Regions from separate parts of the Nocardioides sp. zg-1228 genome, predicted to be linked through region 2. Evidence: predicted binding sites of a transcription regulator. Region 2 holds the regulator's gene; the other holds the start of a gene.
The links. Region 2 encodes HrcA, which represses chaperone genes, less so after heat shock. Its sites were predicted from a motif close to TTGGCACTCGNNNNNNNCGAGTGCCAA; they were not measured.

Region 1: a site for HrcA is predicted at 2,150-2,176, ahead of groL (chaperonin GroEL). Genes of this name have one in related genera too.

The regions. Positions count from the first base shown of each region.
Region 1 covers NZ_CP070961.1:711,946-715,356, reverse strand. Annotated here, with positions in the region: gene JX575_RS03435 (hypothetical protein) at 1-158, opposite strand, end outside; gene groL (chaperonin GroEL) at 359-1,987, opposite strand; gene JX575_RS03425 (pilus assembly protein TadG-related protein) at 2,222-3,411, opposite strand, start outside.
Region 2 covers NZ_CP070961.1:1,457,729-1,461,139, reverse strand. Annotated here, with positions in the region: gene JX575_RS07045 (16S rRNA (uracil(1498)-N(3))-methyltransferase) at 1-368, opposite strand, end outside; gene dnaJ (molecular chaperone DnaJ) at 375-1,541, opposite strand; gene hrcA (heat-inducible transcriptional repressor HrcA) at 1,538-2,560, opposite strand; gene JX575_RS07030 (MBL fold metallo-hydrolase) at 2,646-3,411, shown strand, end outside.

The DNA of each region.
Region 1 (3,411 bases), 750 kb from region 2:
GTCTCGGTCTGGCTCGTGGACTCGCTCGCGGTCGGCTCGGACGTGGGCGCGTCGTCGTCCTCCGCGCCGCAGCCGGCGAGCGTGAGGGCGAGGACGAGGCCCGCGGCCCCTGCGGGGAGCAGGCGGGCCGGGTGGCGTCGGGTGGTGTGTCGGCTCATGGCGGGCATCCCTTTCGTCGTACGGGCGGGGCGTGCCGCCCGTTCTCCGGTCCGACGCGGCGGCGGGTGGCCGGGTTCCCCGGCGGGGCTCACAGAGGGTGCCACCTGCGCCGACACGACCGGAGATGGCAGCAGGGCCCCCGCCGGAGCGGGGGCCCTGCTGGTTCTGGCTGGTGGAGCTGGTGGACCTGATCAGTCGATCAGAAGTCCATGCCGCCCATGCCGCCCATGTCGCCGCCGGGCATGGCCGGCGTCTTCTCGGGCTTGTCGGCCACGACGGCCTCGGTGGTGAGGAACAGCGCGGCGATCGACGCGGCGTTCTGCAGCGCCGAGCGGGTGACCTTGGCCGGGTCGATGATGCCCTCGGCGATCATGTCGACGTAGTCACCGGTCGCGGCGTTGAGGCCGTGACCCGCCTCGAGGTTGCGCACCTTCTCGGCGACGACGCCACCCTCGAGACCGGCGTTGACGGCGATCTGCTTGAGCGGGGCCTCGGTCGCCTTGCGGACGATCTCGGCACCGGTCGCCTCGTCGCCGGTGAGCTCGAGCTTGCCGAACGCGATGTCGGCGGCCTGGACGAGCGCCACGCCACCGCCGGCGACGATGCCCTCCTCGACGGCGGCCTTCGCGTTGCGAACGGCGTCCTCGATGCGGTGCTTGCGCTCCTTGAGCTCGACCTCGGTGGCCGCGCCGACCTTGATGACGGCCACGCCGCCGGCCAGCTTGGCGAGGCGCTCCTGGAGCTTCTCGCGGTCGTAGTCGGAGTCGGACTTCTCGATCTCGGCGCGGATCTGGTTGACCCGGCCCTCGATCTGGCCCTGGTCGCCGGCACCCTCGACGATGGTGGTCTCGTCCTTGGTGATGACGACCTTGCGCGCCTGGCCGAGCAGCTCCAGGCCGGCGGACTCGAGCTTGAGGCCGACCTCCTCGGAGATGACCTGGCCCCCGGTGAGGATGGCGATGTCCTGCAGCATGGCCTTGCGGCGGTCACCGAAGCCCGGGGCCTTGACGGCCACGGAGCGGAAGGTGCCCTTGATCTTGTTGACCACCAGGGTCGAGAGGGCCTCGCCGTCGACGTCCTCGGCGATGATCAGCAGCGGCTTGCCGGACTGCATGACCTTCTCGAGCAGCGGCAGCAGGTCCTTGACCGTCGACACCTTGGAGTTGGCGATGAGGATGTAGGGGTCCTCCAGCACGGCCTCCATGCGCTCGAGGTCGGTCGCGAAGTAGGCCGAGATGTAGCCCTTGTCGAAGCGCATGCCCTCGGTCAGCTCGAGGTCCAGCCCGAAGGTGTTGGACTCCTCGACGGTGATGACGCCTTCCTTGCCGACCTTGTCCATCGCCTCGGCGATGATCTCGCCGACGGTGGTGTCGGCGGCGGAGATCGAGGCGGTCGAGGCGATCTGCTCCTTGGTCTCGACGTCCTTGGCCATGGCGAGCAGCTGCTCGGACACGGCGGCGACGGCGGCCTCGATGCCCCGCTTGAGGCCCATCGGGTTGGCGCCGGCCGCGACGTTGCGCAGGCCCTCGCGGACCATGGCCTGGGCCAGGACGGTAGCCGTCGTCGTGCCGTCACCGGCGACGTCGTCGGTCTTCTTGGCGACCTCCTTGACCAGCTCGGCGCCGATCTTCTCGTAGGGGTCCTCCAGCTCGATCTCCTTGGCGATCGAGACACCGTCGTTGGTGATCGTGGGGGCGCCCCACTTCTTCTCCAGGACGACGTTGCGGCCCTTGGGGCCGAGGGTGACCTTGACCGCGTCGGCGAGGGTGTTCATTCCTCGCTCGAGGCCGCGGCGGGCCTCCTCGTTGAAAGCAATCAGCTTGGCCATATCGCGTGCGATTCCTATCGACATGAGTCTGTGTGTCGACGCCGGGCGGGCTGCCCGCGACGGACGATCCGCTCCGCCGGCGATCCATTCACGCCGGCTTCTGCGGACCTCAGCGTCACCCAGGTCGTTGTCACTCTCGTGACGAGAGTGCCAACCTCATGTTTAGCACTCGCCCACCGAGAGTGCAAACGCCACCCGGCGGTTGCCGGGTGGCGTCGCGTCTGCTGGAGGGCACTACTCGATCAGGCGCACGGGCTCACCGTCAATGCTCGCGGTCCAGGTCGTGGAGTCGTTCACCGGCTTGCCCGCCCCGAAGCTGACCTCGACCCGGAACCAGCAACCACCGGGGCTGGACGTCGTGCACGTGTAGTTGGCGGGAATGGGAACCCTGATGTCCTGGCTTCTCCCGTTCCACCCGGCGGCGGACGAGATTCCGGAAATCTTGCAGTTGACGAGAGAGGCGTTCACCTTCCCGGTGCCGACACATCCCGGGATGTTGGATCCCATGTTGGAGTCCGACGGCGGAACGACCTTCATGGTGCCGCCGCTTGCACCCTCGCCGACGTCGAAGAAGCTGAACACGAGCGTCTTGGACGCTGCCGCCGGGATGACCCGCACGAGGTTGAAGGTCGTGGCCGCACCAGTGGCGTTGGCGTAGATGGGCATGCGCTCGTACGCGGAGACGGAGATCGATCCTGCCGGCGCCCCGGTCGCGTGGGCCCGGATCGCATACCGGTTGGCGCCGTCACCCTTGACCGAGGTGTTGTCGCCGGTCTGCGTGAAGATGGTCATGTTGCCTTGGTACCCGCCCTGCCCGTCCGGGCTGGACGTGTTGAGCGCAACGTTCGTCCTGACCTGCAGGTAGTAGTCACCCGCGACACTCGGGACGAATGTGCAGAAGGGCACCCACTGGCGGAAGACCTTGGTGAGGTTCTCATTGGGGCTTGCGCCGGTCCGCGCTGCGCCGCTCCCCCTGATGTTGTTCGTGGTGACCGAGCTGAGGCCGTAGCCGGGGTACTGCCGAGCGCAGCTCGAGATGGGCGGGGCATTGCGCGGGTCATTGGTGATCGTCGTCCCGCGGAGACCGAACGACGTCACAGTGGGAACCGAGCCCTGCATCACGTCGCCGGTGCACATGGCATTGGTAGAGCCCTCGGACTGAGGCTTGTAGCGCAGGATGGCGTCGGTGCGCGTGTAGCTGTTCCAGGTGTTGTTGTTGACGGGGCTGCTGGTGGGCGCAGGCCCGGACTGACAGTAGTCGCCGACCTCGACGAACGCGGGGTCGTAGAGCTCGATCTTGACGCTGCGACCGACCGCGCCGGGAGCCACCCGCAGGATGTAGAAGTACCCGCGAGGATCGAACTCGTCGTTCTTGGTCCCCGTGCAACCGTCAACCCCACTCGAGCACGTCCGCGTCATGAACT
Region 2 (3,411 bases):
TCGCCCTTCCACACCGCCACCGAGCGCGACGCGGCCCACGGGACGATGCGGTCGACGCCGACCTCGGTGAGCACCTCGACGGCGAGCTCGCCGCGCTCGCCCTTGGGCAGCGCCTGGACGACGGTGATGGCCGGCTCGGGGCGCTCGTCGTGGGAGACGTCCTCGACAGTGACGGCGAAGACCCGCTTGCCCGTCGACGCAACCGACCCCGTGGCGCAGGTGCCCCGGCCGTCGGTGAGGACGACCCGCTCACCCTCGCGGAGCCGGCGTACGGCGACCGCGTGGTGCGCCTCGTCGCCGCTCACCTCGACGAGCGTGCCGGGCGCTGCTCCGTCCAGCGACTCGACGAGATGGACCGGGAGCGACACCCCGGCTCAGCCCTGGAAGGCGTCGCGGAGCCGGCCGAACATCGACTTGTGCGGCGCCTCGTTCTTGCCGTCGGGCTGCTCCTCGCCGCGGATGGCGGCCAGCTCGCGCAGCAGCTCCTCCTGGCGGGGATCGAGACGGGTGGGGGTCTCCACGGCGATGCTGACGACGAGGTCGCCGCGACCGCCGCGCAGGCTGGGCACGCCGAAGCCGCGGATCACCTGCTCGCTGCCCGACTGCGTGCCGGGACGGATGTCGACGTCGTAGGTCGTCACGGTCTCCGAGGACTCCTCGGACGACGCGGACAGGTCGGCCTCGAGCAGCGGCAGCGTGAGGTGCGTGCCGAGGGCGGCCGCGGTCATGGGCAGCGAGATCGTGGTGTGCAGGTCGTTGCCGTGACGGGTGAAGGTCGGGTGCGGCTCGACGTGGATCTCGACGTAGAGGTCGCCCGCGGGGCCACCGCCGGGACCGACCTCGCCCTGACCGGTGAGCTGCACGCGCGTGCCGTGGTCGACCCCGGCCGGGATCTTGACCGTCAGCGTGCGCCGGGAGCGGATCCGGCCGTCGCCGGAGCACTCACGGCACGGGTCGGGGATGATCGAGCCGTAGCCGCGGCAGGCCGCGCAGGGGCGCAGGGTGCGGATCTCGCCGAGGAACGAGCGCTGCACGACCGCGACCTCGCCCTGGCCGTGGCAGGTCTCGCAGGTGACCGGCTTGGTGCCGGGCGCGGTGCCCTCGCCGTGGCAGGCCTCGCACCGCAGCGCGGTGTCGACCTTGAGGTCGCGGGTCACGCCGAAGGCGGCCTCGGCGAGCTCGACGTCGAGCCGGATCAGCGCGTCCTGGCCGCGCCGGGCGCGCGAGCGCGGGCCGCGGGTCTGCGCGCCGCCTGCGGCACCGCCGCCGAAGAACGCGTCCATGATGTCGGTGAAGCTGAAGCCCTGCCCGGCGCCGAACCCCTGGCTGAACGCGTCGCCGCCGCGGTCGTACGCGGCACGCTTGCCGGGGTCGCTCAGCACCTCGTAGGCGCGCGAGACGTCCTTGAAGCGCTCCTGCGTGGCCGGGTCGGGGTTGACGTCGGGGTGGAGCTGCCGCGCGAGCTTGCGGTAGGCCTTCTTGATGTCGTCGGCGCTCGCGTCGCGCGAGACGCCGAGGATGTCGTAGGGATCCTGGGTCACTGGTTTCCTTCATCGAGGATCCGCGAGACGTAGCGCGCGACCGCGCGCACGGCTGCCATGGATCCGGGGTAGTCCATGCGGGTGGGGCCGACCACGCCGAGGGAGCCGAGGTGCAGCTCCTGCGGGCCGTAGCCGGTGGCCACGACGCTCGTGGCCGCGAGCTCGGAGTAGGGGCCCTCGTGGCCGATGCGCACCGTCAGCGCGTCGACGCCCGACTCCCCGAGCAGCTTGAGCAGCACGACGTGCTCCTCGAGCGCCTCGAGGAGCGGACGGACGGCGGTGTCGAAGTCGCCGTAGCGGGCGAGGTTGGCGGTGCCGCCCACGGCGACCCGCTCGTCGCTGCGGTGGTCGGACATCGCCTCGGTGAGCACGCCCACGATCGCCCGGGCCGAGTCGGCCTGCTCGGGGCGCAGTCCGTCCGGGAGGTCGGCGAGCGCGGCGGCGGCCGCGGCGATCTGCACGCCGGAGCTGGCCTGGTTGACCGCCACGCGGAGCTCGGCGAGGTCGCTGTCCACCGTGGGCTCGTCGAGCTCGACGAGGCGCTGCTCGACCCGGCCGGTGCTCAGGATGAGGATCACCATCACCCGGGTCGGGGTCAGCGACACCAGCTCGATGTGGCGCACGGTCGAGCGGGAGAGGGTGGGGTACTGGACGATGGCGACCTGCCGGGTCAGCTGGCTGAGCAGCCGCACCGAGCGCTGCACCACGTCGTCGAGGTCGACCGCCCCGTCGAGGAGGGTGGCGATCGCGCGCCGCTCGGCCGCGCTCATCGGCTTGAGCGTGGCGAGCCTGTCGACGAAGAGCCGGTAGCCCTTGTCGGTGGGCACCCGCCCGGCGCTGGTGTGGGGCTGGTGGATGTAGCCCTCCTCCTCCAGCGCGGCCATGTCGTTGCGCACCGTGGCCGGTGAGACGCCCAGTCCGTGGCGCTCGACCAGCGCCTTGGACCCGACCGGCTCCTCGGTGGCGACGTAGTCCTCCACGATCGCGCGGAGCACGTCGAGCTTGCGGTCGTCGACCATCTGCTCTCCTCTCGCATCGGATCCGGTTTCTGGCACTCGTTCGCCCTGAGTGCCAAGACTACTCGCACTCCGTAGGCTCGCGCCCATGCCCGACGACACCCCGCGGTTCACCGAGGTCGCCCCGCGCGTGTGGGTCGCGCACTACGACTGGATGCACGTCAACATCACCCTCGTCGGCGGCTCCGACGGCCTGCTGATGGTCGACACCCACGGATCCGCCGCGCAGGCGCGCGCGGTCGCCGACGACGTACGCCGGCTCGGCGCCGGACCGCTCACCGCGCTGGTCAACACCCACGAGCACTGGGACCACCACTTCGGCAACGCGACCATGGTCGAGCAGTTCGGCGACCTGCCCATCCACGCCACCGACTGGGCGGTCGAGCACATGGAGGAGTCGGCGGCCCGCACCTTCGAGAAGTTCGAGCAGGACGCCGACGACCCGCGACGCGACGAGGTGCTGGCGACCACGCTCCGGCTGCCCACCCGCACCTTCTCCTCCGCCGTCCAGCTCGACCTCGGCGACCGGGCGGTCGAGCTGATCCACCCCGGGCGCGGGCACACCGCCGGCGACCTCGTCGTCCGCGTGCCCGATGCCGACGTGCTGCTGGGCGGCGACCTGGTCGAGGAGTCCGACCCGCCGTTCATCGGCGACGACTCCTGGCCGCTGGAGTGGCCGCTCACGCTCGACCTGGTCCTGGGCCTGATGACCGATGCGACCGTCGTCGTGCCCGGGCACGGCGCGGTGGTGGACAAGGCGTTCGTGCAGGACCAGCGACTCGAGCTCGGCGTGATCGCCGAGACCATCCGCGACCTCGCCGGCCGCGGCGTGCCGCAGTCCGAGGCCCTCGCCG